DNA from 3 places in the Paraburkholderia bengalensis genome. Region 3 is predicted to be linked to each of the others. Evidence: riboswitches for the same ligand, from Rfam matches in the RefSeq annotation. Region 3 holds a riboswitch; each other region holds the start of a gene.
What was found. Region 3 has a riboswitch for cobalamin ahead of cobW (cobalamin biosynthesis protein CobW). Riboswitches for the same ligand answer to the same signal wherever they lie in the genome.

Region 1 (10,593 bases), on a different contig from region 3:
TGCACCAAAGCTCGCCCGGACCGAACGTTTGCGTGAACGCGTCGAGCAACGTGCGCGCGCCGGCGCGCAGCGTCAATTGCTGCGCATGCAGCGCGATTTGTGCGTGCGTGTGTGCGCTCATGTGGCCGTTCATGCGCGCCTCCTTCGCAGCAGCATCCACAGAAACACAGGCACGCCGATCAGCGCAGTGATCACGCCGACGGGCAATTGCGCGGGCGCGACGACCGTGCGCGCGAGCAGATCGGCGCCCATCACGGCCACGCCGCCGCCAAGCGCCGCGGCGGGCAGCAGCATCCGCTGATCGTTACCGAACGCGAGCCGCAGCATGTGCGGCACGACGAGCCCGACGAAGCCGATCGTGCCGCCCGTCGTCACGGCGGCGGCCGCTGCCAGCGACGCGACCAGATAAACGCGCAGCCGTGCGCGCATGACGGGAACACCGAGTGCCTGCGCCGCCGCGTCGCCGCGCAACAGCACGTTCAGTTGCGGCGCGATGGGCACGATGGCGGTCAGCGCCGCGCAGAGTGCGCCGAGCGCGAGCCACGGCATGCCGCCGCCGTTGAGATCGCCTGTCAGCCAGAACAGCATGCCGCGCAGGCGGCTGTCGGGGGCGACGGTCAGCAGCAGCGTGATGATGGCGCCCCACCCCGCCGCGATCACGGCGCCCGTCAACAGAAGACGCGGCGAGGCGTCCTGCGGCTCGCCGCGCCACAGCGCGCCGCGCGCGAGACCGAGCACCAGCACGATCGACACGAATGCGCCCGCGAACGCCGATGCATCGACGATCCACCACGCGCAGCCCGCGATCATCGCCAGCAGCGCGAAACTCGCTGCGCCGCCCGATACGCCGAGCACGTATGGCTCGGCCAGCGGGTTGCGCAGCAACACCTGCAGCAGCGCGCCTGCGAGCGCAAGCAGCGCGCCGCAGCCGAAGCCCGCCAGTGCGCGCGGCAGGCGCAGCGTGCGAACGATCTGCTCGGCGAGATCGGCGGAGGTGTCGTGGGACGGCAGCAACGCGTCCAACACGCGCAGCGGCGCGATGCTCACGCTGCCCAGCGCCAGCGACGCGACGAAGACGACGAGCGCGGCCGCACCGAGCGCCGCCCAGATCGCGAGCGCGCGCTTCGCGCTCATGCCTTGCGCGAGCGGCACCCGCGGACGTTGTGCGAAGCCGTTCATCGCGCGTTACAGCTGCTGCCAGCCGAGCGTGAGATAGGCGCCGCGCCGCGGCGTGTTGTACGTGTAGGCGAGTTCATAGTCCTTGTCGAACAGGTTCTGGATTTGCGCGGCCACGTACCATGCCTTCGTGATGTTGTAGCGCGCCGACAGACTCACGATGCCATATCCGCCGAGCGGCGCGCCGCTGTCGTCGCGCTCGCCGCTCAGGAGCCACTCGCCGCCCACGCGCCATTTGCCGACGGACCGGTTCGCGGTGAACGACGCAAAGCGGCGCGCGCGCCGGTTCAGCTCGGTGTGCGTGTCTTCGTCGACGGGATTCTGGAACGTCACCGCCGCGCGCACGTCCGTCTTGCCGACGTGACCCGCCCACGACCCTTCGATGCCCTGCACTTTCGCATGCCCCACGTTCTGTGCGACATAGATGCCGGGCGTGGTCTGCACGTAGTCGATCAGGTTCGTGTAGCGCGTCTGGAAAGCGGTGAGCTTCAGGAGACCCAATGCATCGGATGCGTATTGCAGCGCGGCTTCGACGGAGTGACTTTGCTCTGGCTGGATCAGCGGATTGCCGCTGCTCGGGTAGTACAGATCATTGAAGCTCGGCGCGCGAAACGCATCGGACCAGCTTGCAGTCACCTTCCAGTGTTCGTCGAAGTCGTAGCCATAGCCCAGATAGTAACTGTTGGCCCCGCCGAAATCCGAGTACTGGTCCCGCCGCACGTTCGCCTGGATCTGACTGCCGCCGAGGCGCCCCGTGTAGCCCGCAAACGCCGAATTCACGTGACGATCGGGCGCGCTGTACTGGTTCGAGTCGAGCGTCTGGTCCAGATGCTCGTAGCCGAGCTGCAGCTTGTGATCGCGTGCGATCGTGAAATCGTTCTGCCACGTGTATTGACGGTTGTCCGAATCGTAGCGATACAGATAGTCGCCATTGAGCGCCGTGTTGCTGCGATCGTTGCCCGCCGCGACGACCAAGCGCGTGGTCCACGCATCGGTGAGCTTGCCGTTCGCGAACACCGAGGCCGTCTGCACCTTGCTGTGCAGATTGTTGAGATTGGTGGGCAGACCGAACGGATCGTCGAAGCTGTCGGTGCCGTTCGACTGGAAATAGCGCACGCCGACGTCCCACGCGTCGGTCAGCTTGTGGCGCAGCGACGCGCTCACACTCTCGTTGAAGTAGCCGTTTGCATTGGGATTGACGCTCGCGAGCGCGGGGTCGATCGACGAGAAGCCGTCCGTCTTCGCGCGTGCGAGCGTGATGCTGAAGGTCGTGCGGCCGTCCTTGTCGAGCGCGCCGTCGACACCCGCCGCCTGGCGCTGCGTGTGATAGCTGCCGTACTCCACGTCGAAGTGAAAACGCGGCGGATGATTGCCGCCGTTCCTCGTGAACACTTGCACGACGCCGCCGATCGCGCCCGAGCCGTACAGCGCCGACACATTGCCGTTCACGACTTCGACATGATCGATCTGGTCGAGCGGAATCTGTTCGAGCTGTGCGTTGCCCTGGCTCACCGAGTCGACGCGCACGCCGTCGATCAGCACCAGCGACTGCGTCGCCGATGCGCCTCGCAGGAACAGACTCGAGGTCGCGCCCGGGCCGCCGTTGCGCACGATCTGCGCGCCCGGTGCTAACTGCAGCAGGCCGGGCAGATCGCGCGCGGTGGTGTCGGCAATGTCCTGTGCGTCGAAGAGCGTGGTCTGCGCAATGGCATCGGCGAGACGCTGCGCGCGACGGTCGGCCGTCACGACAATAGGCGACAGCACGGACGCGCTGGCCGGCGCGTCTACGTCAGACGGGAGCATGTCCGATCGCTGCGCGGATGTGGCGGATAGGCCCTGAGGGCCGGCTTCGTGAGCGGCTTCGTGAGCGGCCTCATGAGCGGCCTCATGAGCGGCCTCATGAGCGGTCGACTGGGCATGAGCGGCAAGCGGCATCGCGCTGGCAGCGTACGCAAGGACGCCCAGCGCGGCGAGCGGGGCGCGGGCGTAATCAATCAAATGCGCAGAGAAATACGCGGAGAAACGCGCGGCAAAACGCGCAGTCGGACGCGTGGCATGCATCGGGATGAGCATCGAGAAAGTCCTGTGGGCCTGTGCGCGGCCCGCTCCTCGTGGGCCGATGCCTGTCAAGGAGCGACGCGCTCCAGGCCTCCGGCCGGTATCCGGGCTGACGACTGGCCGACCCGCCTTCCCGCGCATGACGCACAGTGGCTTGCCGCACGACGTTCGACACCTTGGCTCGATGCGTGCATGAGTCGACCTGCAGAAACTGCGGTCGTTGTACCGTTGCGAGGACAGCGCAGGTTGGCTCGTCCGGGCGGACTTCGCTCCCTGCTTCCCGTTTAACTGCGCGCGGCGCGATACCGCGCGCGGGCACCTGAGTGGGCGCCAGTGTAGAAGTGGCGGATGCACGCGTCAAGAAACGCGGCACATCGCATGCATCCCGAACATCGGACTGTTGAAAAAGCCCCTTTTTTAGGGGCGAAAATGCGTGCCACGCGGGCACGCACCTGGATATTGCGGAATTAAGGCGCTAATGTTACGTCTCGAAACGAGACAAATGTCCGAGCGTGCGACATTCCGCGCTAGAATGCCATGTCTTTAGAGGACGCAGCACATGCTCACCGAACTCGAAACACTGTCACAGAACATTGGCCGGCTGATCGAGATCAGCCAGCGCTATAACGAAGCTCGCCTCGCGCTCGAAGAACAGCTCGCACAAGCGCGCGCCGAATGCGAGTCGACCCGCGCAGAACTCGAACAGGCCCGTGAAGAACGCAACGCATTGCAGGCGGAGCGCGATGCGCTGTCTGCGAAGATCGACGACGCCCAGGTGCGTCTGAACGCGATCCTCGAGAAATTGCCGCGCGCCCGCGCTCACGAGCCTGACAATCAACTCGATCTCCTCGCGCCCGAGCAGCACGCGCAGGCCAATCACGACGCGAACAACGACGCGACCCGCCACGGAGAAAATGCATGACCACGAAGCAGATCGAAGTGTCGATCCTCGGCCAGCCCTATCGCCTCGCGTGCTCGCCGGAAACGGAAGCCGCGCTGCTCGAAGCGGTGGCGCGCGTGGACGCCGAGATGACGAAGATCCGTGCCAGCAGCAACGTACGCGGTCAGGACCGCATCGCCGTGATGGCGGCGCTGTCGCTGGCATCGGAACTGCTTAGGCTGCAAGCCAGCGTGCGACACGGAGAATCATTTCCCGCCGAAGAAATCCGGCGTACAATGCACCAGATGAATGAGCAGCTGGGCACTGTGATTCAACAGTACAGCGTGCAGTAAAAAAATTCTGACGGGCTTGATTGCATTGCGGTCAGGTTCATGTGGTAGATGTAGAGCAAACGTTTTTCAGCTTCCCTGCCTGGTTCGCCAAGGTCATATATTCCTTGAACCAATGCTATATGCACGGTTGCGGAAATTTGTAGCACGGGCGTGCGCGTCACTCAGTCTGATGTACCCGAAGTGCTGCTAACTGCGACCAATTCTGAACCTCAGGTTCAGGATGCCGGCCTAGCGGCTAAGGCGGGGACCCATACGAACGGCATCGGACTTATCCGATGCCGTTTTTCTTTGCGTGCACGGTTGTCGCACAGCACTGCTCGACGAATCATTCCCACACTTCACGTTCAATCGACTCATGCGCTACTGGCTGATGAAGTCCGAACCGGACGAAGCGAGCATCGACGATCTCGCGAATGCGCCGCAGCGCACGCTACCGTGGACAGGCGTGCGCAATTATCAGGCGCGTAACTTCATGCGCGACATCATGAAGATCGGCGACGGCGTGCTGTTCTATCACTCGAGCTGCCCTGAGCCGGGCATCGCAGGCATCGCCGAGGTGTGCTCGACGCCCTATCCCGACCCAACGCAGTTCGATTCGAAGAGCCCGTACTACGACGCGAAGTCGTCGCAGGAAACGCCGCGCTGGACGCTCGTCGATGTCGTGTTCAAGAAGAAGATCGCGCTGATACCGCTCGCCGAATTGCGCGAACACCCCGAACTCGCCGACATGCGCGTGCTCGCCAAGGGCAACCGCCTGTCGATCACGCCCGTCACGCAAGCCGAGTGGACATTCATCACGAAGCAGTTGGCCAAGCCCGCCGCGTGAGCGCGCGGATGAAAGCGTGAACGCTTGCCGTCGCGTCGCCCACTGCCCAGAACGTGAAGCGCGAAAAGCAAAACTCAAGCGCGATGCGGAGCAATTCGAAGCAACAATTCGAAGCAACACTCAGGGAACCAGTCGACGCTTTCAGACGCCTAACTGCGCGTCGCAAGCGTCATGCCATGCGCGCCGAAGCGAGGTCTTCGGCGGCGGCGTTTCGCTGACGCATGCGCGCACAACCTCAAGCAAGGAGTCGAACAATGACGAAACCATCCGCGCTCGTGTGGGCGCTCGCCGGCGCATGCGCGGCGCCGCTCGCTCTCGCATTCACGGCATCCGCGGCCCAGGCCCAGACCGTCGTGCAGCAGTACCAGCCCGCGGGCGTCCTGTCGCTGAACGCGCAAGCTAGCAAAGAAGTGCCGCAGGATGTCGTCGACATCACGCTGTTCTATGAACAGGAAGCAAACGACCCGTCGTCGCTGACGGGCACGCTGAACCAGCATGCCGACCAGGCGCTGCAAAAGGCCAAAGGCGCCGCAGGGGTGACGGCGCGCACAGGTTCGTTCTCGATCTATCCGTCGACGGATCGCGACGGGCGCATTTCCGCGTGGCGCGGCCGCACGGAAGTCGTGCTGGAGTCGCACGACTTCGCGGCGGCGTCGAAGCTCGCCGGGCAACTGTCGTCGATCATGCAGGTCGGCAACGTGCAGTTCTCACTGTCGCCGGAAGCGCAGCGTGCCGCCGAACAGAAGCTGACGGGCGATGCCATCGCTTCATTCAAGCAGCAGGCCAGTTCAGCCGCGCAGGCGTTCGGCTACAGCGGCTACACGATCCGCGAGGTGAATGTCGGACACGGCGGCATCGTATCGCCGCGTCCGGTGATGATGATGAGCATGCGCTCCGACGTCAGCGCGAAGGCAGCCGCTCCCGTGCCCGTCGAAGGCGGCACGTCGACGGTGACGGTCAACGTGACGGGGTCGGTGCAAATGAAGTGAAGCGTGCGCGGACCGTCGCGCACGCACCAGCAAAAACGCCACGGCATGCCGTGGCGTTTTTCATTCGTGCGCAAGCGCGCGTCAACTGGCCTTGACGGCGCCCGTCGCTTCGCGGCCGCTGCGCCGGTATGCCCACAGCAACATCGCGATGCCCGCGAGGATCATCGGCAGCGACAGCCACTGACCCATCGACAGGCCGAGCGCCAGCAAGCCGAGAAAGTCATCGGGCTCGCGCGCGAATTCGACGGTGAAGCGCGCGAGGCCATAGCCGATCAGGAATACCGCCGACGTCGCGCCGACGGGCCGCGGTTTGCGCGAGAAGAACCACAGTACGAGGAACAGCACGACGCCTTCGAGCGCGATCTCGTAAAGTTGCGACGGATGGCGCGGCAGCATGTGATATTGCGCGAACACGTCGGCGAGGTGCCATTGCGCGGCCTGCGCGGGGTGCGCGGCGAGCCAGCCGGCGTCTTCGCTCGCGGCGCCCGGGAACAGCATCGCCCAGGGTGCATCCGGCGACGTCACGCGGCCCCAAAGCTCCCCGTTGATGAAGTTGCCCAGACGCCCTGCCGCGAGACCCGTCGGCACCATCGGTGCGACGAAGTCCGTCACCTGCAGCCAGGTCCGCTTGCGCTGCCACGCGAACAGCACCATCGCGAACGTCACGCCGAGAAAGCCGCCGTGAAACGACATGCCGCCTTCCCAGACCTTGAACACGTCGAGGGGATGCGCGAAGTACCAGCTCGCCTTGTAGAACAGCACGTAGCCGAGGCGTCCGCCGAGAATCGTGCCGAGCACGCCGTAGAACAGCATGTCGTCGATGTCCTTCGGGGTCCAGCCTTGCGCGGCGACGTGCGGCAGACGCAGGCGCAAACGGCCCACGACGATCGCCATCACGAAGGCGACAAGGTACATCAGGCCGTACCAGCGGACGGCGAGCGGCCCCAGATGAATGGCTACGGGGTCGAAATTCGGGTGGATGTGCATCGTATCGTTGGAGGGTTCGGTGATCGGAAAACCAGGCGAAAAATTCAGCGGACAATTCCGCGACAACGGCAGCGAACCGGCAAGGGGCGGCAAACGCGGCAGAACGCGGCAAAGCCCCGCAAAACCGCGAAAGCCCGGCATGGCGCGCGGTCATACGCGGTCATATGCGGTCGTCAGGCCCAAGCGCATTGGACGCGCCGTGACGCGATCGGTTCGCTCGATGGCGGCGCACTGCCCCGCGCATGCGGGCGCCGTCAGCCTGCAAGCGCGGCCGCGTGTGTCCGCACGATGTCGATGAAGCCCGCCAGCACCGGGCTCACGTCGGCCGTGCGCCACACGAGCCCGGTGACGACAACGGGCACGGCCTCGCGCAACGGACGATAGACGACGCCCGTGCGCCGCAGGTTACGCAACGATTGCGGCACCAGCGCGACACCCATGCCCGCGGACACGAGGCTCACGATCGTTTGCATCTGGATCGCCTCCTGGCCGATGCGCGGCGTGAGCCCTGCCGCGCCGTAGCAATCCATAATGATGTCATAAAAGGCCGGCGCGAGACGCCGCGGGAAAACGACCAACGGCGCGTCGCCCGTTTGCGCGAGGCTCAGCGGCGTATCGCGCCATTCTTCGAGGCCGGCCGCATTGCCTTCCGCATCGGCCTCGATACCCGCCGCCATCTCCGTCGACATCGCGATGACCAGCGGCTCACGCGCGAGCGGCAGCCACGAAACCCGCGCCGCGTAGCGCGGCGGCAGCGGCCCGATGACGAGGCCGGCATCGATGCGCCCCGCCGCCAGTTCTTCGATCTGCACGTCGCTGGTCGCTTCGAGCAGTTCGAGCCGCACACGCGGATGACGCGCGCCGAACTCGCGCAATAACGGCGGCAACAGCCCGTAGTCCGCCGTCGACACGAACGCCAGCGACAGCACGCCCGCCTCGCCGCGCGCGAGACTCTGCGCGAGCGGTCGCAACCCTTCCGCGCTCGCGAGCAGCCGCCGCACCTCCGGCAGCAGGTCGGCGCCGACCGGCGTCAGCTCGACGGTGCGCCGCGTGCGCGCGAACAGCTCGACACCCAACGTGTCTTCCAGCGCGCGGATTGCCTGCGACAGCGGAGGCTGCGTCATCGACAGCCGCGCCGCCGCGCGCCCGAAGTGCTTTTCTTCGGCGACGGCCACGAAATAACGCAACTGACGCAGATCCGGGTGCACAGGCAGGCTCATTGATACATTTTACGACCTAATAAGCGCCAAATAATATATTGGACAGTGTTTTGCAGAAACCGCATTCTTGGCCGACGTGCCCGACCTAGACTACAGAACTGCGCTGGCACTGCCGCGAGCCGTCGTGCCGAAAGCCCGAAAGCCCGAAAGCGGAAAGCGCAAAGCGAGCCGTCGGCCCGATCAAGACAACTGGATGGAGTTCCCCATGCCGTACAACCGTCGTTCGAAGAACATCACGCAAGGCGTCGCGCGCTCGCCGAACCGCTCGATGTATTACGCGCTCGGCTATCAGAAGGACGACTTCGACAAGCCGATGATCGGCATCGCCAACGGCCACTCGACGATCACGCCCTGCAACGCCGGCCTGCAACCGCTCGCCGACGCCGCCGTCGAGGCCATCCGCCGCGCCGACGCGAATCCGCAGACCTTCGGCACGCCCACCATTTCGGATGGCATGTCGATGGGCACGGAGGGCATGAAGTACTCGCTGGTCTCGCGCGAAGTGATCGCCGACTGCATCGAAACATGCGTGCAAGGCCAGTGGATGGACGGCGTCGTCGTGATCGGCGGCTGCGACAAGAACATGCCGGGCGGCATGATCGGCCTCGCGCGGATGAACGTGCCGGGGATTTACGTGTACGGCGGCACGATCAGGCCGGGCCACTGGAAAGGCGTCGATCTGACCATCGTGTCGTCGTTCGAAGCCGTGGGCGAGTTCACGGCGGGGCGCATGTCGAAGGAGGACTTCGAAGGCGTCGAGCAGAATGCCTGCCCGACCACGGGCTCGTGCGGCGGCATGTACACGGCCAATACGATGAGCTCGTCGTTCGAGGCGCTCGGCATGTCGCTGCTGTATTCGTCGACGATGGCGAACCCCGATCAGGAAAAGGTGGACTCGGCGGCGGAGTCGGCGCGCGTGCTGGTCGAAGCCGTCAAGAAGGATCTGAAGCCGCGCGACATCATCACGAAGAAATCGATCGAGAACGCCGTCGCGCTCATCATGGCGACGGGCGGCTCGACCAACGCCGTGCTGCACTACCTCGCGATCGCGCACGCCGCGGAAGTGGACTGGACTATCGAGGACTTCGAGCGCATGCGCAAGAAGGTGCCCGTGATCTGCGACATGAAGCCGTCGGGCAAATACGTGGCGACCGATCTGCACAAGGCGGGCGGCATTCCGCAAGTGTTGAAGCTGCTGCTCGACGCGGGGCTGCTGCACGGCGACTGCATGACGATCACGGGCAGGACGATCGCCGAAGAACTGAAGGACGTGCCGTCGAAGCCGCGCGCCGACCAGCAGGTGATCTACCCGATCGACAAGGCGCTCTATAGCGAAGGCCATCTCGCGATCCTCAAAGGCAATCTCGCCGAAGACGGCGCCGTCGCGAAGATCACCGGTCTGAAGAACCCCGTCATCACGGGCCCCGCCCGCGTGTTCGACGACGAGCAAAGCGCGATGGACGCGATCCTCGCCGACAAGATCAAGGCGGGCGATGTCGTCGTGCTGCGCTATCTCGGACCGCAAGGCGGCCCCGGCATGCCGGAAATGCTCGCGCCGACTTCGGCGATCATCGGCAAGGGACTCGGCGAATCCGTCGGCCTCATCACTGATGGCCGCTTCTCGGGCGGCACGTGGGGGATGGTGGTCGGCCACGTCGCGCCGGAAGCGTTCGTCGGCGGCACGATCGCGCTCGTGCAGGACGGCGACTCGATCACGATCGACGCCCATAAGCTGCTGCTGCAACTGAACGTCGACGACGCCGAACTGCAGCGCCGCCGCGGCGCGTGGAAGCAGCCCGCGCCCCGCTATACGCGCGGCGTGCTGGCGAAGTTCGCGGCGCTCGTGAAGCCCGCCAACAAGGGCGCCGTCACGGGCTGACGCGCCCGGGCCGCGCGCGCGTGATGCGACGCAGCACGTGAGCTGAAGCTGGTATCGAGTTGATCGTCAGCAATGGGATGGCAACGCTTCGACGCACGAAGGGGCACACGGATCGCCGTGTGCCCCTTTGCTCTTATAATGCGTCCACCACGAGCCGGGCAGAGTAGCCGGCGGAGACCATAATGAAATCGAAGTCGTATGCGGCATTCCTGCTGGCAAGCACTT
Region 2 (10,593 bases), on a different contig from region 3:
GCCGTCGCGACGTTCTCCTCGACGAGCGTCGCATTCTGCTGCATCACCTCATCCGTCTGCGTGACGGCGAGGCTCACTTCCTTGATGCCGTTGCTCGGATGCTGCGACGCCGCCGCCGATTTCGCCGACGATCTTCGCGACGCGCGAAATCGCCGCTCTGATGCCACGGATCGTTTCGCCTGCGCCCGTCGCGATCTCTTCGCGCGTTCGCATCCGCAATCAGCACGCCGATTTCCTTGCCCAACGCCCCCGAACGCCTGCATCCCCTCAGCCCGGCGCGTGCATGAAGTACAGCAGCAGCGACAGCGACACGAGCGAGCCGACCGTCGACAGCAAAATCGTCTGCGACGTGATGTGCGCCTCACGCCGGTAGAACTCGGCCAGCATGTACGGCCCCGTGCCCGTCGGCAAGGCGGCGAGCAGGACGGCCATGTCGACCATCGGCGCGGGCAGCGCAACTACGCGTGCGGCGATCCACCATGCCAGCGCGGGCTGCGCGATCAGCTTGATCGCCGTCAGCACCAACGACGTCAGCGGCTCGCTCGCCGCTTCCTTCGCCGGCCGCTTTTCGGCGAGGAAGAGCCCGAGGCTCACCAGCGCGCACGGGCTCGCCGCGCCGCTCAACAGCTTCAGGAACGTCTCGACGCTCTGCGGCAACGATACGTCAGCGCCCGCCGCCAGCACGCCGAGAATCGGCGAGGCGATCAGCGGATTCTTCAACAACCGCCACAGCACCTTCGCCCCGAGCTTGTGCGGCGCGCGCTCGGTCTGCAGGCCGATTTCGATCAGCACGATCGCCAGCGCGAACAGCACACACGCGACGAGGATCGTCGCGATCGTCGTCGGCGTGAGACTCGCCTTGCCGAACGCCAGCAACCCGAGCGGAAAACCGATGTAGCCCGTGTTCGGATACGACGCAGCGATGGCGTCGACGCTGGCATCGGCAAGATGCCGCCCGCGCGCGAGGCGCACGGCCAGCACTACGGCGAACACGCCCGCGCAGGCAATCGAAAACGTCGCGATGAAGGCGGGCTGATCGAGTTGCCGCCATGTCGAATGGGCCATCGTGTCGAACAGCAGCGCGGGCAGCGCGAGCCAGACGACGAAGCGGTTCAGTTCCGATGCGGCCGTCGGGCCGAGCAGGTCGCGGCGGCGGCAAAAGAAGCCGGCGAAGATCAGCGCGAAAACGGGCAGCAGAATTTCAAGCGTAGAGAGCATGGCGGCGCCGTGACGGGTTGCGGGAGCGGATGCATAAGCGAATCGGGAAGCGCCCAAGCGTAAGCGTTTCCGGCGATACAATCCAATGCTGAATCCGGCCTTCGACCATACCTTTTTTGCATCATGCTCGACGTCAAACCGCTCCGTTATTTCGTCACGCTGGCCGAAACGCGGCACTTCGGCCGCGCGGCCGCGCGCCTCAATCTGTCGCAGCCGCCGCTCAGCCGGCAACTGGCGGCGCTCGAAGCGTCGCTGGGTGTCACGCTGATCGAACGCAGCCCGCGCAGCGTCACGCTCACGGCCGCGGGCGAACGCTTCTACGCGGACGCCAAGGCGATCCTCGCATCGATCGAACAGGCGGCGCGGCAGGCGCGCGCGGCAGCCGTCGGCGACAGCGGGCAGTTGACCATCGGCTTCACGATGTGCGCCGCCTACAGCGTGCTGCCTGCCTACGCGCGCGCCTATGGCGACGCGTATCCGGACGTGACGCTGAACCTGCGCGAAGTGGTGTCGAACGATCTCGCGCCGCAGGTGCAAAGCGGCCAGATCGACGCGGCGATCATGTTTCCAGGCGCGCCCGACAAGGCGCTCGACACGCGCGCGATCTTCACGGAGCCGCTGTGCGTCGCGCTGTCGCGCAATCATCCGCTCGCCCGCGCGCGGCGGCTCGATGTCGCGCGGCTCGCGCGCGAGCCCTTTGTGATGGCATCGGAAGCCGTCGCGCCGAGCCTGCGCGCGACCATCGTCGATCACTGCGCGCGGGGCGGCTTCGCGCCCGACGTGCGCTTCGAGGTGCAGTTACAGCAAACGGTGTTGAGTCTCGTCGACGAAGGCGTGGGAATCGCGCTCGTGCCGAAGTCGATGAGCCGCGCGCAGCTGGCAGGCGTCGTGTTCAAGCCGCTCGCCGACGCGCCGTTGATTTCCCAGATGCTCGTGTGGTCGCCCGCGAACCGCAATCCGTGTCTGGCGCGGTTCCTGGCTTTGGCCAACTGAAGGAGGATGCGCGCCCGCGTCGGCAAGTGGGCGCGCACACAGGGATCGCAGAGGGATCAGAGAAACGCGCGGTCGCGCGCCGCCGCGTTCGACGCCCGCGCAATGCGTTCGCTGCGCTCGACCATCGCGCCGAACAGCAGACCGATCACGGCCCACATGATTGCCTGCATGCCGAGCGCCGTGATGCGGAACTTCCACAGCACGACGGCTGGGAACGCTTCGGGTACTTCGTTGACCGTCGGCAGCGCAAGCTGGATCGCAGCGATGATCGCGACGAACACCATGCCGCCGGCGATCGACGCATTCCACTGCCCGAGCCGCGGCAGCAGATGCTTGCGCACTTTCATCGAGAACACCATCACGACGAGCGACGTGACGATCATCAGGAAGAACAGGCCCGTGCGTGAGCCGATCGTCTCCGGATCGCCGACCGACGGCGGATTGGCCGGATACTTGAGAGTCGGGACCAGCACGACGGCAACAAACGCGCCGACTGCGAGCCACGCCGACAACGCGCGCGCGCCGATCCGCCCGACGCGCCCGTACAGATACGCGAACGTCAACGCGAACAGTCCGCCGAACGCCATGCCGTAGGCGACCACGCCCGTCAGCAGACCGAGGCCCGCCTGCGTGCCGCGGCTGACGATTTCTTCTTCATGCTCGCCGGCGTGCTCCGCCGCATGCGTTTTTTCTTCGAGCGAGATCGCCGTTTCGACGAGCGGCTCGCCCGCGACGCGCGCGAACGCGAACGTGAGCAGGCCCGCGACGATGCCTGCGAGCATGCCTCGCATCAACAACTTGCCAACCATGGTGATGACTCCCTTACGCGATCAGTGGCAAGGAAAGCCGAGCAGATGGCGGCCGTCGTGCACGAACTCGTGCACGTACATGCCGGGAAACAGCGACGTCGCGCCCTGTTCGGCGCCGACGAAATAGAGCGCGAGCAGCATCAGCAGGCCGCCGAAGATCACCCACGGCAGCAGTTCGCGCAGCGGAACGGGCGTGATGGCGGGTTGATCGGCCTCGCGGGCGTGGTCGAACACGGTGTCGTTCATGGCGAACATCTCCTGGGGTTGCGCGCCCCGATAGTCGATTGATGAGGGAAGTCGAAGCTTGGGTCTGGCTTCCGGCTCGTATGCTGCACATTCGTGATGCATTCACCGCCGATTACAGTGGCGCGACCGCGCCGGGCTTGCACCGGCTTCCGCGCTTCGAGTGGCGACTATTCTACGCGCTAAACTGCGATTCTTTCCTGCTGCCCTGCTTCTTCCTGGATGGTCTTTGCTCGATCTTGCTATGCCTTCCCGCTTCGCTCCTTCTTCCCGACCACGAGCCGCCGATGCGCATACGTCTGTTGATGATCAGCCACCCGGCGACTGCCGCGCAGCGCAAGGGCACATTTCCCGACGGCGACGATCCCCTCGATGCGCGCGCCGTCGAAGAAGCGGCAGCATGTCGTGCTGCAAACGCGGATTGGCTCGCCGCCGAGGCCGCGTTCGCGAGTCCCGCACGATGCGCAACGGAAGCGGCGCGGATATTCGGATTCGCCGCCGTCACGCGGGAGCCGGCCCTGGCTGATGCGGACTACGGACGCTGGCGCGGCCGCCGCCTCGTCGACATCGCGCGCGACGAACCCGACGCGCTCGCCGTCTGGACGCGTGATCCGTCGGCCGCGCCGCACGGCGGCGAATCGTTCGATGCGTTGACGCGGCGCGTCGGCGGCTGGCTCGACGCGCTTTCCGAGCACGGGCATCGCGGCACGCTGATCGCCGTCACGCATGCGCCCGTGATCCGCGCCGTGCTCGTGCACGTGCTGCACGCGCCGTCGACAGCGTTCACGCAAATTGACGTCCCGCCCCTCGCCATCGTCGAATTGCAGCGCGGCGAGCGAGGCTGGACGTGGCGGGCCACGGCCCCGCACGCGTCTCCGCATGCGCCCCCTCATGCGCCCCCTCGCACGCCCTTTCCGACGCCCGACGCCTGAAGCACGCGGCGCGCGCGAAGCGCGAACAGTCATCCGCCCGCGCGCTCACAACGCGGGACACGACAACACCTGCTGCGGATTGAGCGCCGTGCCCGGCAAGCCGTTCGCCGCGGGCGTGCCCTGCATCGGCGTGGCGATCAGGCGCACGGCGTCCGTGCCCGCGCTCGCGAGCACGTAACGCTCGGGGCGCCCCTGCGGCTGCCAGTACGCGCGATAGGCCCCGCCATCCGATAGCACATGCAACGTGCCCGGCACGGTCTTGCCGCCCGCGATGAAATCGACGGGCTCGCCGTCGCGCAACGCAAAGCCGCTTGCAGCCGGCACGCCAGATGCAGCCGACGCAGCCGGCCCGCCCGCACCCGACAGCACACCGCAGGATCCATCGCCCGTTGCGGCGATCGCCAGTTGCGCGACGGTCCATACCGTGAGGGGCGCCATCGTTCTGAATGTCATTGGATGCCTCGTGTCGGCTGAAAGCTCAGGCGTGGTGAGTCCGCCAAGCGCGATTTGCAAAGCGCGGGTTGCAAACGGCATACCACCGCCCGCGATCTGCGAGCGCCGCGAAGCCGCGCGAATTTTGACCGCCTGGCAACGCGCTTTTTGATGTGCGATAAGAGTTGGGTTCCTATCCAGCGTTCACCGAAAAGAGGCAACCGATGGCCACGCTCGAAGCGTTTCGCACCGTGCTCGACGATGCACGCACGCCCGAGATCATTCGCAATCACATCATTGATTCGCTGCAATATGCGCTGCGCAATCATGGGCAGATTTTCACGTCGAAGGAAGTGGAATGGCTCGCGAAATGGGACGACGCGCGCATTCCGCTCGCCGCTGCTCGCGAACTGCAAAAACGCATGACGCACGAAGCGGAATGAACGCCCGTGGACAGGTAGGCCCGCCGCGCCGCCCGTCGAACTGGATTGCTCCCCACAAGCGGGCAAACGGAAGTTTGTGCTACACAAGGCCCTGTTTTTAGGGCATAATATTGCTACAGCAGCACTCTGCCATTTCCTTCCGGCACCTTCTTAACCGCAGCGCGTTCTACCGGTTTCGCCGGTTTTCAGCTTCACCGCTGCATGGATTGCGTCTCTGCCGTCCCCGCCGCCGCGCAATGTCGGGCAGCGGTAACCCGGCGGTCATCGTCACTTCGGCCATAGTTGAACCCGACCAGGTGACATTCGTCATGCGTTCGGTGCCTGTGCGGCATCAGCGTATTTCTCCATCGGTACCGCGTCGTTCGCGGCTGCGTTCGGGTCCACGCGTAGGACTCGCGCCAAACCATTTCCATTGCGGCGTGCGCGAACGTGCCCGCCGCCGGCTGCCTTGCTGTTGCGTCGCTCGTGATGCGCGCGCGCCGGCAGCCTGTATCACAGGACTTTGCACATGACTCAAGGCATCAAGACCTACAAAGGTTACGAAATTCATCCGCTCGTCTATCCGCGCCGCACGTCGAGCGGCGTTACCCATCGCAATTCGCTCGATAGCGGCTACGACGCATCGGTGCGCATTTGCCGCGTCGGCGCGAAATCGATCGACGACGGCCGCGTCTTCCGGCTCGCGCACTTCCGTCCGTTCGAAGGCGCGGGCAAGGCCCGCATGGCGTGCATGGAACACGCAACCAACGTGATCGACGGTCACGTCGACGGACAAAGCGTCGCCGATCTCTGATCGCGTGCGTCCCGCCGTGTGGCATGGGACGCGCTTCACGGCTTCACCCGCATCGCCGCGGCAGCGCTTGTGCTGCCGCGCAAGATATGCTGCGCGCCGCGCGCAGCCCGTTCCCTCAACGACCCAGGAGTTTGCATGGCGAAAGAAGAACTGATTGAACTGGACGGCATCGTCGACGAAGTGCTGCCTGACAGCCGCTACCGCGTGACACTGGATAACGGTGTCGTCGTGGGCGCGTACGCTTCGGGCCGCATGCGCAAGCATCACATCCGTATCCTCGCGGGCGACCGCGTCACGCTCGAATTGTCGGTCTATGACCTGACCAAGGGACGCATCAACTTCCGTCACAAAGACGAACGCAGCAGCGGCACGGCAATGCGCCGCCGCTGACGCGCGAATAATCGACGCGTGTCGAGTCCGTTGCGCAGAGCGCGACACGCAACACAGATCTGCGAAAGAGACGCGGCATGTGCAATGCATGCCGCGCGGCTCGTTTCCGGCAATTCCCTGCGCTTCATTCCCTGCGTTTCACTCGCTGCGGCTCCCCCCGCAATTCATATCCCGTCGTTCACGCCCTAAACACAGCAGCCACATCGTCACTCGCGCCCGGCTGCATGCGTGTTATCACGCGCTCTTCCAGCTCCGCAAGATGCGCGCGCATGGCCTCGAGCGCGACGGACAGAACGCCGTCACTGAGCGCGTCGATCAGTCGGGCATGTTCGTCGGCTGAGCAGGTCGTGCCCTTCGACGGATCGTAAAGGGCCTTGTACAGTTCCGTCTTCGCGACGAGTTGCGCGACGAACGCTTCGAGTTCCGCGCTGCCCGCGAGCTGCGTCAGCAGCACGTGAAACCGGCCCGCGAGCCGCACCTGCTCGTCGATGCGGCCATCTTTCAGGGCCTTTTTCTCGCTCGCGACATGCGCCTTCAGCAGCCGCTTGTCCTGCGCCGACAGCGCGCCGCATAGCGCGGTGACGATGCCCGCCTCGACGACCTGCCGCGCGCGATACACCTGCCGCACGTCCTCTTCCGACGGCGACGGCACGAACGCGCCGCGATTCGCTTCGAGCACTAGCTTGCCTTCGAACCCGAGCCGCGCGAGCACCTTGCGCAGCGCGCCCCGTGTGCAGCCGAACGCGGCCGCGAGATCGCGCTCGACGAGCTGCGCGCCCGGGCGCAAGCGCCCTTCGAGCAGCGCCGTGGTGATCGACGCGTAAATGCGCGCTTCGACGCTATCTTCGTCGGCGGCGGGCGGCGGTGTGGTCGGGCGTGTGGCCATGTCGTTCGTACGGTTGAGACGGGCTGGGTGAGCGGCCGTATTGTAGCGACGGCCGGCGGCGCGCGCACGACGCCCAAAAGTGTTCACACGAATACCCGTCATAGTTTCCTGCGGGATTGTGGTTAACCAATTTAGTTAATATGGTTAACCATACGCTTTACAACCCACAAGGCCCTCCCGTGAATCCCACTCCCGGCACCGACTCCGTCCGCCCCATCCATCTCTCGCAGCGCGCTGCCACCTCGGGTTTGGCCTCGGCAGACGTGGCGTGGCTGGCGGCGATCGTCGCGATCGGCATCAATCTGCGGCCGCTGCTGACGTCCGTCAGCCCGCTGATGACGACCATCCGCGCGGCGACGGGGCTGAGCTTTTCGGGCGCATCGCTGCTGACCAGCTTGCCTGTCGTCGCGATGGGGCTCGGCGCGTTCGGGGCGGGCATGCTCACGCGCGTGCTCGGCGAGACTCGCGGCGTCGCGCTGGGACTGCTCGCGATTGCCGTCGCCTGTGGCGCGCGCCTTGCCGCGTCGAGCGGAGCCGCGCTGCTGGCGACCGCGCTATTGGCGGGAATCGGCGTCGCGGCCATTCAGGCGCTGTTGCCCGGCGTGATGAAGCAATGCTTCCGCGCGCGGGTGCCACTCGCGATGGGCCTTTTCTCCGCGTCGATCATGGGCGGCGGCGGACTCGGTGCCAGCCTGAGTCCGGTTGTCGCGAAGGCGTCCGGTTCCTGGCACGCGGGTCTGGCCCTGTGGGCCGTGCCAGCCGCGCTCGCGTGCGCTGGCTGGTTGGCGCTGCAGCGTCGCGCGTGCCGTCCGGACGACGCCGCCACGGCGCCAGCGTCCACGCCGGCATCCGCACCTGCGCCGCCAGTCGCGATGTGGCGCAAGCGCCGTGCGTGGGCGCTCGGCCTGCACTTTGGCCTCGTCAACGGCGGCTACACGACGCTGGTCGCGTGGCTGCCCGCCTACTATCAGCAGCGCGGCGCGAGCGTCGCCCATAGCGGCTCGCTTCTGGCGGCCATGACCGTCTTCCAGGCCGCAGCCGCGCTGTTGCTGCCGCTCGCCGCCGCGCCCTTCCGCGATCGCCGGCCGTGGCTCGTCGCGGGACTGGCCGCGCAACTGACGGGCATCGTCGGATTGCTCGCGTATCCGGACGACGCGCCGCTCGCGTGGGTGGCGATCGCGGGCGCGGGCCTTGGCGGCACGTTCTCGTCACGCTCGACGCGCTCGATCATGCCGACGATCACCGCGTTGCCGGCAGGCTGGTCGCGTTCATGCAAGGCGTCGGCTTCATCGTCGCGGCGATGTCTCCCGTCGTCGCCGGAAATCTGCGCGACCTGACGGGCAGCTTTTCGGCCGCGTGGATCATGCTCGCGTCGTGCGTGTCGGCGATGATCGCGCTGACATTCGCCTTCTCGCCGCACAGCTACGGCAGATGGCTTAGCTCGCGGTAATCGGCATCGCGCCGTAGACGCGCACGGCGCGCGCGTCAAGCCGGTGCAACACGCGGCGTCTTGCACTGTCGCAGTGCGCGAGGCCGTCGTCACATCCTGCCGTCAGATCCGAGCGCCCGCGCGACGCCCTTGATCGCAGGCGCAAACCACATGGCACGCAAGTTGCGTGCACCGCGCTTGCTCCTTGCAACGACGCACGGCAGCGACAAACGGCCGACGCCAAACGCGTCAGCCAACGCAAATGAACAAGGCGGGCCGCCGCGCGCGGGCCGCCCGAGTCGGGCAATGACGTTCGACGTTCATCGCATCGGGCCACGCGGTCCGGTCACGAGACGACGCCATCACTACGATCATGAGCGAACCCCGACACGACATCGCCGGCCGCGCCGCAACCGGCATCTGCATGCCCGGCGCATCGCCGGCGCGACCCATGAATCTGCACAACCCGCTCCACCCGACGCCGGACCATTCATGCTGCGCGTCTTGCTCGTAACCGACACCGACAAGCCGATCGGCGAGCTGCGCGACGCGCTCGCGAAGCTCGGCTACGACATGCTCGCCGCGACGGCTTCGCCGCATGCGCTGCACAAGGCCGTCGAGAGCCAACGGCCCGATGTCGTCATCATCGATACGGAATCGCCGTCGCGCGACACGCTCGAACAGCTTGCCGTCATGAACGCGACGGCGCCGCGCCCCGTGCTGATGTTCAGCAACGACGCAAACCAGCAACTGATCCGCGATGCCGTCGGCGCGGGCGTGACGGCGTATCTCGTCGAAGGGCTCGCGACAGAGCGCCTCGCGCCGATTCTCGAAGTGGCGCTCGCGCGCTTCGCGCAAGAATCGCAATTGCGCGAGCGGCTCGCCCAGGCCGAAAGCGAACTCGCGGAGCGCAAGCTGATCGACCGCGCCAAACGCCTGCTGATGGACTCGCAAAAGATGACCGAACATGCCGCCTACGCGGCGATGCGCAAGCGCGCGATGAACCAGGGCGTGAAGCTCGCCGAGATCGCGCGCCAGATGGTCGCCGCCGCCGACTTGCCAGATTGAAGCGCTGCTCATGAACACTCCCGCTCACCTCTCTTCTTCCCCCGAATCGGGCAAGCTCGAAAAGACGCACTTGCGGCTTGGCTTTGTCGCGTTGAGCGATGCCGCGCCGCTCGTCGCCGCGAAGCTGCTCGAATTCGGCCACGCGCACGGACTGACCATCGAGTTGCTGAAGCAGCCGTCGTGGGCCGCGATACGCGACAAGCTGCTATCCGGCGATCTCGATGCCGCGCATGCGCTCTATGGTCTCGTCTACGGCGTGCAACTGGGGCTGGGCGGTCCGCAGACGGACATGGCCGTGCTGATGGTGCTCAACCGCAACGGCCAGGCGATCACCGTGTCGAACCGGCTCGCGGCCGCGCTCGACGAGCACCCGACGTTGCCCGCCGCGCTCGCCACGCTCGGTCACAAACCCGTTTTCGCGCAGACCTTCCCGACGGGCACGCACGCGATGTGGCTGTATGCCTGGCTCGCGTCGCAAGGCGTGCATCCGTTGCGCGATATCGAAAGCGTCGTGATCCCGCCGCCGCAGATGGTCGAGGCGCTCGAACAGGACCGGCTCGACGGCCTGTGCGTCGGCGAGCCGTGGAATGCCGTGGCGCAGGAACGCGGCGTCGGCAGGACGATCGCGTACACGAGCGAGGTGTGGGCCGATCATCCCGAGAAAGTGCTGGCGAGCCGGCGCGATTTCGTCGAGCGCTATCCGAACACGGCGCGCGCGCTCGTGCAGACGATGCTCGAAGCGTGCCGCTGGCTCGATGGCGACGAACATCGCATGGAAATCGCCCGCTGGCTCGCCGCCGATGCGTTCCTTGGCGTGCCTGCTGCGTCGATTGCGCCGAGACTGCTGAACGCCGGCGCCGACGATCGCCGCAGGCCAGTGCGATTTTTTGAGGACGGAGCGGTAAATTATCCGCATCCGTCTGAGGGTGCCTGGTTTTTCGAGCAGTACGCGCGCTG
Region 3 (10,593 bases):
CCTCGTTCAACTGGCCGACGTTGACGGCATCGGTCTTCTGCGTGCCGGCCGCCACGTTGGCGATCTGCCGCTCGTTGCCCGCCGAACCCACCGACACCGTGTTCGCGCGGTCGGCCACCGACCCGTCGCCGAGCGCGACCGCGTGATCGGCCGTCGCCTTCGCGTTCGCCCCCATCGCCACCGAGCTGTTGCCGCTCGCCTGCGCGTTGTAGCCGCTCGCGATCGACTGGGTGCCGCTTGCATTCGCCGCCGCGCCCATCGCCATGGCATGCGTGCCCGCGGCCTGCGACGCTTCCGTGTTGCGGTCGCCATCGGCGATGAACAGCGAATCGACGCCCGTGCCGACGTTGACCACCGCGCTCTCGATCGCGGCTGTCATCTGGTTCAGGTTCACGGCATCCGTGCCTTGCGTGGCGTCCGCGACGTTGGTGATCTGACGCTCGTTGCCCAACGAGCCGACGGAAACGGTATTCGCACGATTCGCGACCGAGCCCGGACCGAGCGCGACAGCGTTCGAAGCGGTAGCTTGCGCGCCGCTGCCGAGCGCCGTCGATGCCGCCGCCGATGCCGTCGCCTGGCTGCCGAGGGCGCTGGCATTCGCGCCGCTCGCAAGCGCCGCGCCGCCGATGGCCACCGTGTTCGCGCCCGCCGCCGACGAATCGGCGAGCGTCGAACTCGTGTGGAAGTACTTCAGGCTGTTGCCGCTCGACCCGTTGCCCGTCGCGATGTTCGCAAGCCGCGTGTCGATGTTCGCGAGCGCCGTACCTGCTGCCATGTTCGTGATCTGGCGCTGTGCCGTTGCAGAGCCGACGGATACGCTGTTCGCGCGATCGGCAACCGCGTTAGCGCCGAGTGCGACCGCGTTGCTCGCGCTGGCTGTAGCGGCCGGACCTGCGGCGACGCTGTCCGCGCCCGTCACAGTCGAATCCGCCAGCGACGAGTTCGCGTGGAAGTACTTGAGACTGCTACCGCCGTTGCCAATGTTGTTGACGAGGTTCGTCAGATTGGCGACGTTCTGGTTGGTTGCGAAAAGCTGCGAACCGTTCACGGCATCTGTGCTGCGGCTGGCGATCTCTCCCGGCGCAAGCTGGGTGATCTGATTGCCGCTCATGAGCACAGCATTCTTCATCAGGATGCCGGCCGTGCCCGTGAGCGTGAGTGAGCCGTTGCCCCATCCCGAGATGCCCACCGTCGGAGAGGGACCCGTACCGTCATCGCCGCCCTGGTAGTTTTCACTGTTTCCGAGCGCAAACGCGATCCCTTGCGAGCAACCCACGATGTTTGTGTAAACCCCCGTGTATCCAATGGCGGTGCCATAGGAGGACGGGTTTGCACTGCAGATTGTCAAACCGCCGTTGCCTAGCGTGTTAGCGGCTGCAATCGTCCCGTGCAAACCAGCGCTAACTCCAACGAGGCCCAATACCGAACCGACAGCGAGCTTCCGGCTGGTCGATCGCTTCGCGCGGCCCGTTGCATTCTCCTGCACCGCAACCCAGGTTCCGGTCGACTCATTCCATACCGATCGATACGTCTTGTTCATTCGTTATCCTATTTAAAGCATCGATTTTTTTACCAGACCACCTTTCGTGATTTGCACTACGGACCACGGGAAGCAGTCGTCACCACTTCCGGACGTCATGCAAATCTAGCCGACGAAAGATATGAAAAGCGCTCGGAAAGCCGAATAGGACAGGTCTTATTGCGCGAAGCAAGGGCCCAATTTCGAAGGTTTCCTACATGCGGAATTGAAACGGGCAATCAGTCAACGTGCGCAGCGTATGCCGGTTCGAATGAAGGAGAAATGCAACGGACGTGACGAAGCAAGCGACGCGTCACCAGGATTTTTTTCTTTTACAAGACGTGCAGAGGAATCGTCGCGCCGAATCGCGCAACGTGAATTGAAGCTTAAGCGCCCATCAGCGCATCAAATGGAAACCACTCGCCGCTCCACTCGCGCGCGAGTTCCGCGCAGCGCCCGATGCGCGTGCGCTCCAGTTCGAAATCGACGATCACCACATGATCGGCGTGCGCGGGCCGCGCAGGCATACCGCTGCTGCGGCCATCGGAAAGCACCCACAGCCAGCGCTGCTGCATCGGCCGACGCCGCGCGACACGTTCCAGCATTGCGGACGCCGCTTCAACGCCGAGGATCAACGGCGTCCCGCCGCCGCCGCCGATAGGCTCGATCCACCGCTCGTTCCACCAGCGCGGCGCGGCGGGACCAAACCGCACATCGGCGCGATCGCCGCCAAAGCAAACCAGCGCCACGTCAGCACGCGCGGCGCGCGCCTGATCGAACATTGCGACGAGCAGACCTTTCGCGCGCGCGAGTTTTTGGCTCGACATCATCGACCCGGAGCAATCGAGCACGAAGCAATGCAGCACGCCGCCGCGCGCGTCTTCGTGCACATAGCGCAAATGGTCCACGCGCAAGCGCTCATCACGCTTCGCGGCCAGCGTGCGCGGCCATGCGATGCGCGCGCCGGAAGAACCGTCGCGTGTCGCATCGCCCGCGCCTTGGCGCCATCGAAAACCGCTGCGCATTGCGCGCGCGGCCGCGCCCTTTCGATGGCTCAGTGTTTTTTTGCGTTGAGGGGAATGACGCTCTTGACGTTCGTGACGCGCGCGGTGCCCGTCGGTTCGGGCGGCAGATAACCGTAGTCGCTATCGGCAGCAGCATTCGCGCTTGCTGCCGCCGAAGGCTCTTGCGAAGGCGCCGATGCATCGTGAGGCTGCACGACAGGTTCATGCAACCGCCGCCGATGCAGCAACACCGATCCGGCTACGCGATCGACATGCGCAATCGTCACCGCATCCGCCTGCTCGAAAGCGGCGAGTGCTCGAGCCGCGCGCAGCATCACGAGATCCGCGCGCAAGCCATCGACGCCCGCCGCAATGCACAACGTGCTGACATGCGCGTGCACTTCGTCGTCGAACGAAAGTTGCGCCAACGCGGCACGCGCCGCGCGAATGCGCGAAACGTACGCATCGCTTTGCCCTGCATGACGTGCGCGAAACGCAGAAGGATCAAGGTCGAACGCAAGCCGCGCCTTGACGATGTCCTGCCGGGTTTGCGGCTCGAAGCAATTCTCCAGCGCGACCATCAAGCCAAAGCGATCGGTGAGTTGAGGCCGCAGTTCACCTTCTTCCGGATTCATCGTGCCGATCAGCACGAAGCGCGCGTCGTGCGTATGCGACACGCCATCGCGCTCGACGGTATTGACGCCGCTCGCCGCTGCATCGAGCAACGCATCGACGAGCCCATCGGGCAACAGATTCACTTCATCGACATACAGCACGCCGCGATGCGCTTTCGCGAGCAGGCCCGGCGAAAAACGCACCGACGCATCACGCAACGCCGACTCGATATCGAGCGTGCCGATCAAGCGGTCTTCGCTCGCGCCCAACGGCAGCGTCACGAATTGCCCTTCCGGCAGCAACTCCGCCAACGCGCGCGCCGCCGTCGATTTCGCGGTGCCGCGCGGGCCGCTCACCAGCACGCCGCCGATGCCCGGATCGACAGCGGCAAGCAACAGCGCCTGCTGCAATGCCTGCTGGCCGATCAATGCGGAAAACGGAAACACCGCGCGCGTCCCGCTGGCTTCACTCATGATCGTGATCCTTCGATGTGTTGTTCGCTATCCAGCAGATGCCGTTCGACTTGCGCGCGATAGTCGCCAGGTTGTTGCCACAGGCCGCGCTGCATCGCTTCGAGCAGGCGCTCGCATACGGCGTGCAATGCATGCGGATTGTGCTGCCGCATGAACTCGCGCGTGTCGGTGTCGTTCAGATACGCATCCGTGACGAGCGCGTATTGATGATCGGCGATCACGCGCGCGGTCGCGTCGTAACCGTAGAGGTAATCGACAGTCGCCGCGATTTCGGCCGCGCCCTTGTAGCCGTGACGCTTCACGCCCTCCAGCCACTTCGGATTCACGACGCGCGAGCGGATCACGCGCGCAATCTCTTCATGCAGCGTGCGAATGCGCGGCGTGTCGGGATTGCTGTGATCCGCGTGGTAGACGTGCGGCTGATTGCCTGCGAGGTGCCGCACCGCCGCCGTCATGCCACCCTGAAACTGGTAGTAATCGTTCGAATCGAGCACGTCGTGTTCGCGGTTATCCTGGTTCTGCAAGACGACATCCATGGCGGCGAGCCGCGTGCCGAACGCATGCCGCGCCTCCTCGCCCGCGCTCTTCTGCGTGTACGCATACCCGCCCCACGACAGATACGCGTTCGCCAGATCGGCGTCCGTCTGCCACTGCTGCGTGTCGATCATCTGCTGCAAGCCCGCGCCATATGCGCCGGGACGCGCGCTGAACACGCGAAAGCCCGCGCGCCGTCGTGCTTCATCGGGCGGGACGCCGCGCGCGATCCACGCATCGCGCTCGCGCATCACGCGCGCGCGAATCGGGTTCACGTCCTCGGGTTCATCGAGTTCGGCGACGGCCTGCACAGCGGCATCGAACAGATGCATCACGTTCGCGAACGCATCGCGGAAGAAGCCGGACACGCGCAACGTCACGTCGATACGCGGCCGGTCGAACGCGGCAATCGGCATGATCTCGAAGTCCGTCACGCGATGACTGCCCGGCGCCCACTTCGGCCGCACGCCGAGCAGTGCGAGCGCCTGCGCGATATCGTCGCCGCCTGTGCGCATCGTCGCCGTGCCCCACACGGAAAGACCGATGGCGCGCGGATAATCGCCGTGCTCCTGCAAGTGCCGCTCGATCAGCGTCTGCGCGGACTTCAAACCGAGCGCCCACGCGGCTTGCGTCGGGATCGCGCGCGTATCGACGGAATAGAAGTTGCGGCCCGTGGGCAACACATCGGGGCGTCCGCGCGACGGCGAGCCGCTCGGGCCCGGCGGCACGAAACGCCCTTCGAGCCCGCGCTTCAGATGCATCAGTTCGTGCGGCCCGCATGCGTCGAGTCGCGGCAAGATGTCATCGCGCAACCGTTCGAGCACTTGCGCGGCGTGCGGCAGTTCGTCGGTGCAAGGCGCGGCGTTCGTGCCGCTCTGCAAACCGCACACGCTGTCGAGCAACGACGACGCCAGCAGTTCCAGCCGCTCACGTGTGTCGCCGTTGTGGCGCCAGGGCGCATCGCTCACGCGCTGCAACAGCGCGGGACGTGGCCCGTGCCACTCGGCAGACCAGTCCGCCGACAGCGGATCGAACAGATGATCGACTTCGAGATCGCGCGCCAACGCATCGATCAGCCCCGCCTTCGCGCCCATGCCGTCGCCGACCGGAAAGCGCCCGAGCGCGAGCAGCGTATCGCGCCGCTGCACGCCCGCAGGCGACTGCCCGAACGTATGCAAGCCGTCGCGAATCTGCGCTTCTTTCAGTTCGCACAGCCATGCATCGACGCGCGTCAGCAGCGTGTCTTCCGTATCGGCATCGCTCGGCGCTGCAAGACTCAACTCTTCATGCAGCCGATGTTCGACAATGGTGTCGAGTATGGTTCGCCGCAATAGCTTTGCACGACGCGGATCGACCATCAGCGCGTCGTAGTACTCGTCGACTTGACGTTCGAGATCCTGCAGCGGCCCGTAGTTTTCCGCGCGGGTGATGGGCGGCATCAGATGATCGACGATCACGGCCTGCGTGCGGCGTTTCGCCTGGCTGCCTTCGCCTGGATCATTGACGATGAACGGATACAGATGCGGCAGCGGCCCGAGTATCGCATCGGGCCAGCACGTGTCGCTCAACGCGACGCTCTTGCCCGGCAGCCATTCGAGATTGCCGTGCTTGCCGACATGCACGACGGCATCGATATGAAACTGATGCCGCAGCCAGAAATAGAACGCGAGATACGCGTGCGGCGGCACGAGTTCGGCATCGTGATAGCTGGCGTAGTCATTCTGCTCGCGCGAGCGCGGCGGCTGAATGCCGACGAACACATGCCCGCAACGCCAGCCCGCGATCATGAAACGCCCGCGCCGCACAGTCGGATCGCGTTCAGGCGCGCCCCACTTCGCATTCAGCGCGTCGCGCAGCGCTTGCGGCAGACGCGCGAAGTGCGTCATGTAGTCGCTCAACGCAAGGCTCTGCAACGCAGGCCGCAGATCGCGCACGACGGGATCATTCGTCACGCCCTGCGTCAACGCGTCCATCAACGCGCTGCCGTTCGCGGGCACATCGTCGATGCGATAGCCTTCGTCGCGCAGCATCGCGAGAATGTTCACGACGGATGCCGGCGTATCGAGCCCCACGCCATTGCCGATGCGCCCCTCGCTCATCGGATAGTTCGCGAGTATCAGCGCGAGCTTTTTCTCGGGGTTCGGCGTGCGGCGCAGCTTGCACCAGCGCTCGCTCAACTCAGCGAGAAACGTGATGCGCTCGTGATCCGGCTGATAACGAACCACGTCCACTTCCGTATGCGGACAGCGATACGCGAGCCCCTTGAAACTGATCGCACGCGTGATGATGCGGCCGTCCACCTCGGGCAACGCGACATGCATCGCAATGTCGCGCGAATTGAGGCCGTGATTGTCCTTGAGCCAGTCTTCGCGATTGCCGCCGCTCAGGATCACCTGCATCACGGGCGCGTCGCCCGCGAGCGCGAGCGGTTCGGGATCGTCGATGGCGGAAGCGGCGAATGCCGTCGTGTTCAACACGAGTGCGACGTGATGCTGCGCAGCCAGTTCCTGCACGACGTCCCGGCTGATCGTATCTTTGAGCGACGTGATCGCGACGGGCAGCGGATTCATGCCGCGCGCTTCGAGCGCATCGGTCAGCGCATCGAACACGGCCGTATTCGCCGCCTGCAAATGCGCCTTGTAGAACAGGATCGCGACGACAGGCGCGCCTGGCTTCCAGCGTGCCTGCCAGTCTTCGACTGTCGCGATGTCGCGCTCCGGGTGATAGAGCGCGGCATGCGGCAATGGACTCGGCGGCGCAGGCTCCTTGCCCCAGCCGAGCGCGCGCCACGCAATGCAGCGCATGAACGCTTCGGCATTGTGTGCGCCGCCTTCGCGCAGATAGCGCCATAACTGATGGCACAGGTCGGCGTCGGCGGTGCTGCGCGCGAGCAGGTTCGGATCTTCCTGCAGATCGCCGGAAAACATCGCGAGGGTCTGCCCTTTGCGCTGCGCCAATGCGACGACCTGCTCGATGCCGTAAGGCCAATAGGCTTCGCCGCCCAGATGATCGACCACGACCACGCGCGCATGCTGCAACACATCGTCGACGTAAAAATCCACCGACGCCGGCTGCCGCAGATACGTCACGTTGGCAAGCCGCACGCTCGGAAAACCATCGCCCAGACGCGGCACGACGCTCGCGAGCAGCGACAGCGTCGTGTCGGCGGAACTGAGAATGACGATGTCCGCGGGCTGCTGATCGATACGGATCACGCCCTTCGAATCGTCGACGAAACCACCGGGAACGGTGCGCAGCAGATGCATCGCGTTGCCTGTCAGGCCTGTCGTGTCTGCGCGTGCTGCACGTTCAGCGCTGCGTTCAACGCGGCATCGAGCGCGCGTTGCAGCGTGGGCTGATCGAGGTCTGCGCCGATCAGCACGAAGCGGCTCAGCGACGACGCGTCGAGTTCACCCGCCTGCCAGCGCCGGTCGAAGTAGCTGTCGAAACGCCTGCCCACACCCTGAATGACGAGGCGCATCGGCGCATTGGGCAGCGCGGCAAAGCCCTTCACGCGATAGATCGTGTGCGCTTCGACCACGCTTTGCAGCGCGGCGATCATCGTCTCGCGCGACACGGCCTGCGCACTGACGACGACGGAGTCGAACTCGTCGTGATGATGGTCGGCGTGATCGGGATCATCGGCGGAACCGTGGTGATCGTGACGCAGATGAATCGTCTCCTCCAATGCCGATTCGAGCCCGAGCAGCGCGTGCAGATCGAGTTGCCCCCTATGCGCGCGCACCACCTTCACCTGCGGCGGAATCTCCTCGCGGATGACCGTCTCGACACTCGCCTGCTGCGCTTCGTCGAGCAGATCGGTCTTGTTCAGAATCACGAGATCGGCGGCGCAAAGCTGGTCTTCGAACAGCTCGTGCAACGGCGATTCATGATCGAGATTCGGGTCCGCCTTGCGCAACTGGTCGACGGCAACGGGGTCTTGCGCGAACTGGCCGCTCGCCACGGCCGGACCGTCGACCACCGTCACGACGGCATCGACGGTAAAGCTGTTCTTGATCGACGGCCAGTTGAACGCCTGCACGAGCGGCTTCGGCAATGCAAGGCCCGACGTTTCGATCAGCACGTGATCGATCTGCTCGCGCCGTTCGACAAGCTGTTCCATCACCGGGAAAAATTCTTCCTGCACGGTGCAGCACAAACAGCCGTTCGCGAGTTCATAAAGCTGGCCTTCCGTCTCGTTGCCGTTCTCATCGCAACCGATGCCGCAGCCCCTGAGTATTTCGCCGTCGATGCCGAGCTCGCCGAACTCGTTGACGATCACGGCGATGCGCAGGCCGCCCGCATGCTGAAGAATGTGACGCATCAACGTCGTTTTGCCGCTGCCGAGAAAGCCCGTCACGATGGTCACGGGAATCTTGCGCATCTGTGTCTGCATGATGGCTCCGTTGCCCGCGCTGCGTTCGGGCGAACTTGAAGAAGTAAGGCACGGGGACGAAAACGGCGCCGCACGGGCATTTGCATGCTCGAAGAAAGCACCAACGCAAACGCCATGCAGCGCATGAGGAATCGTGAACGCAGCGCCGCATCCCCGCAGCGCAGCGTCGTCGTCTCGGGCCGGTATCCGGGCTGATGAAAGCGCCGCCTCTCCTTCCCGCGCGAGCATTTTCGCGCAGTGGATTGCTCTGCATGGGCCGCTATTGGACGCACATGCAGCGAGGCCGGCTCTGCATCGTCTTCGCGATGCCTTCACCTACCGTTGCGGGGAGCAGCATAGTTTGGTTCTGCGATGTCACGCAAAACCGGCTATTTCCCGTTTAACTGCGCACGCCGAACGCGCGCGCGAGCACCAGAGTGCGTGCGAGTTTAGGCTTCGTCGCGAGGAGCGTCAAGAAAGGCCGGACGGGCTTTCCGGGCATCATCCCGAGGCGACGCGCAAGTTGGCGTGTGCTATCGTATGCGCGCGTCTGGTGCCGAGCAGGCCAGCAACTCAGGGCCTGCAGAGTTAAACGGGAAACAGGGAAGCGTCGTCATCGCCATTGCGCGCGATTCATATGACGCCCAGCCTGTGCTGTCCCCGCAACGGTCACGCGGCAAGCGGAATGCCAACGCGTTCCGCGCAGTGCGTTCAAAGCCACTGCCTGCAGCACGCAGGCGGGAAGGCGAACGCGATGAGCCGCCAGCCCGGATACCGGCCAGATGCATGGAGGCGACGATCACCTCGCCATTCGCTGGAGCCGCGGGAAACGGCCGCCAGCGCCCGCGCGCGACTCTCACCGCCCTCGCGCGTCGCAAGCACCATCGGCAATCTCGAATGACCTATCACTCGCAAGCGTGCGCTCGTGCAGCGGCGCTTTTTTCGCAATGAGCCGCGCCTGGCTGATCGGCGCCGGCCCCGGCGACGTCGAGCTGCTCACGCTCAAGGCCGTGCGCACGCTCGCGCAGGCCGATGTCGTACTCGTCGACGATCTCGTCAACCCCGAAGTCCTGCAGTTCGCGCGCGACGACGCGCAAATCGTCCATGTCGGCAAACGCGGCGGCCAGGTGTCGACGCCGCAGCCGGACATCGTCGCGCAGATGCTCGACCATCTGCGCGCGGGCCGCAGCGTCGCGCGCCTGAAAGGCGGCGACCCATTCGTGTTCGGCCGCGGCGGCGAAGAGCAGCAGGCGCTGCAGGCCGCGGGCATCGCGGTCGAAATCGTCGGCGGAATCACTGCCGGTATCGCCGCGCCCGCGGCCATCGGCATTCCCGTCACGCATCGCGATCACGCGCAAGGCGTGATCTTCGTCACCGGCCACGGCGCGGGCGAGCACGAGGCCGACTGGGCCGCGCTCGCGGCGACCCGGATGACGCTCGTGATCTACATGGGCATGCGCCGTCTGAACGACATCGCCGATGCGCTGCTGGCAGCCGGCATGCCGCCCGACACGCCCTGCGCCGCGATCGAATCCGCCACGCGCCCCGAGCAGCGCCATGTGCGCGCGAGCTTGCGCGAACTCGCGCAACACGTCGCCGATGCGGGGCTCGGTTCGCCCGCCATCGTCGTGATCGGCGGCGTCGCGTCGCTCGGCGTGTCATGAAGCTCGTCGCGGGCATCGGCTGCCGGCGCGGCGTGTCGGCCGAACAGATCGAACGCGCCGTGCGTGACGCGCTCGGCGCGACGCTCGACTTCGCGGCGCTGCACGCAGTTGCGTCGCTCGAATCCAAGGCCGATGAAGCCGGTCTCGTTGCATTCTGCGCGCAGCATGGGCTGCCGCTGCGCACCTTCACCCGCGAAGCCATCGCGTCGCTCGATGCGGCAACCAGCGTGTCGGCCGCCGCGCGCGAACATCTCGGCATCGACGGCGTATGCGAGCCTTGCGCGCTGCTCGCGTCGCGAGGCGGAACCCTGCTCGTGCCGAAGCGCGCGCGCGACGGCGTGACGGTCGCGATCGCGTGCGCTGCCGCACGCTCTCCATCCCACGACATACCCGCAATCAAGGAACATCG

Region 1: another riboswitch for cobalamin. It lies ahead of H3V53_RS07060 (TonB-dependent receptor domain-containing protein); the one in region 3 lies ahead of cobW (cobalamin biosynthesis protein CobW).
Region 2: another riboswitch for cobalamin. It lies ahead of H3V53_RS09880 (CbtB domain-containing protein); the one in region 3 lies ahead of cobW (cobalamin biosynthesis protein CobW).

The regions. Positions count from the first base shown of each region.
Region 1 is NZ_JACFYJ010000007.1:114,911-125,503, reverse strand. It holds gene H3V53_RS07070 (ABC transporter ATP-binding protein) at 1-133, opposite strand, end outside; gene H3V53_RS07065 (FecCD family ABC transporter permease) at 130-1,179, opposite strand; gene H3V53_RS07060 (TonB-dependent receptor domain-containing protein) at 1,186-2,979, opposite strand; cobalamin riboswitch at 3,313-3,572, opposite strand; gene H3V53_RS07055 (hypothetical protein) at 3,794-4,156, shown strand; gene H3V53_RS07050 (cell division protein ZapA) at 4,153-4,467, shown strand; RNA gene ssrS (6S RNA) at 4,537-4,718, shown strand; gene H3V53_RS07040 (EVE domain-containing protein) at 4,823-5,293, shown strand; gene H3V53_RS07035 (SIMPL domain-containing protein) at 5,548-6,282, shown strand; gene lgt (prolipoprotein diacylglyceryl transferase) at 6,364-7,269, opposite strand; gene H3V53_RS07025 (LysR family transcriptional regulator) at 7,524-8,489, opposite strand; gene ilvD (dihydroxy-acid dehydratase) at 8,695-10,368, shown strand; gene H3V53_RS07015 (c-type cytochrome) at 10,551-10,593, shown strand, end outside.
Region 2 is NZ_JACFYJ010000011.1:89,721-100,313, reverse strand. It holds gene H3V53_RS09900 (hypothetical protein) at 1-167, opposite strand, end outside; gene H3V53_RS09895 (AEC family transporter) at 268-1,218, opposite strand; gene H3V53_RS09890 (LysR family transcriptional regulator) at 1,342-2,211, shown strand; gene H3V53_RS09885 (CbtA family protein) at 2,268-3,020, opposite strand; gene H3V53_RS09880 (CbtB domain-containing protein) at 3,042-3,266, opposite strand; cobalamin riboswitch at 3,311-3,464, opposite strand; gene H3V53_RS09875 (histidine phosphatase family protein) at 3,551-4,195, shown strand; gene H3V53_RS09870 (hypothetical protein) at 4,241-4,648, opposite strand; gene H3V53_RS09865 (hypothetical protein) at 4,852-5,070, shown strand; gene H3V53_RS09860 (hypothetical protein) at 5,579-5,863, shown strand; gene infA (translation initiation factor IF-1) at 5,999-6,253, shown strand; gene H3V53_RS09850 (GntR family transcriptional regulator) at 6,432-7,139, opposite strand; partial or broken gene H3V53_RS09845 (cyanate transporter) at 7,319-8,589, shown strand; gene H3V53_RS09840 (ANTAR domain-containing protein) at 9,061-9,636, shown strand; gene H3V53_RS09835 (CmpA/NrtA family ABC transporter substrate-binding protein) at 9,647-10,593, shown strand, end outside.
Region 3 is NZ_JACFYJ010000043.1:26,791-37,383, reverse strand. It holds gene H3V53_RS23695 (YadA family autotransporter adhesin) at 1-1,276, opposite strand, end outside; partial or broken gene H3V53_RS43695 (ESPR domain-containing protein) at 1,409-1,540, opposite strand; gene H3V53_RS23690 (vWA domain-containing protein) at 1,906-2,544, opposite strand; gene H3V53_RS23685 (magnesium chelatase ATPase subunit I) at 2,574-3,611, opposite strand; gene cobN (cobaltochelatase subunit CobN) at 3,608-7,411, opposite strand; gene cobW (cobalamin biosynthesis protein CobW) at 7,423-8,541, opposite strand; cobalamin riboswitch at 8,702-8,972, opposite strand; cobalamin riboswitch at 9,055-9,317, shown strand; gene cobA (uroporphyrinogen-III C-methyltransferase) at 9,468-10,184, shown strand; gene H3V53_RS23665 (cobalamin biosynthesis protein) at 10,181-10,593, shown strand, end outside.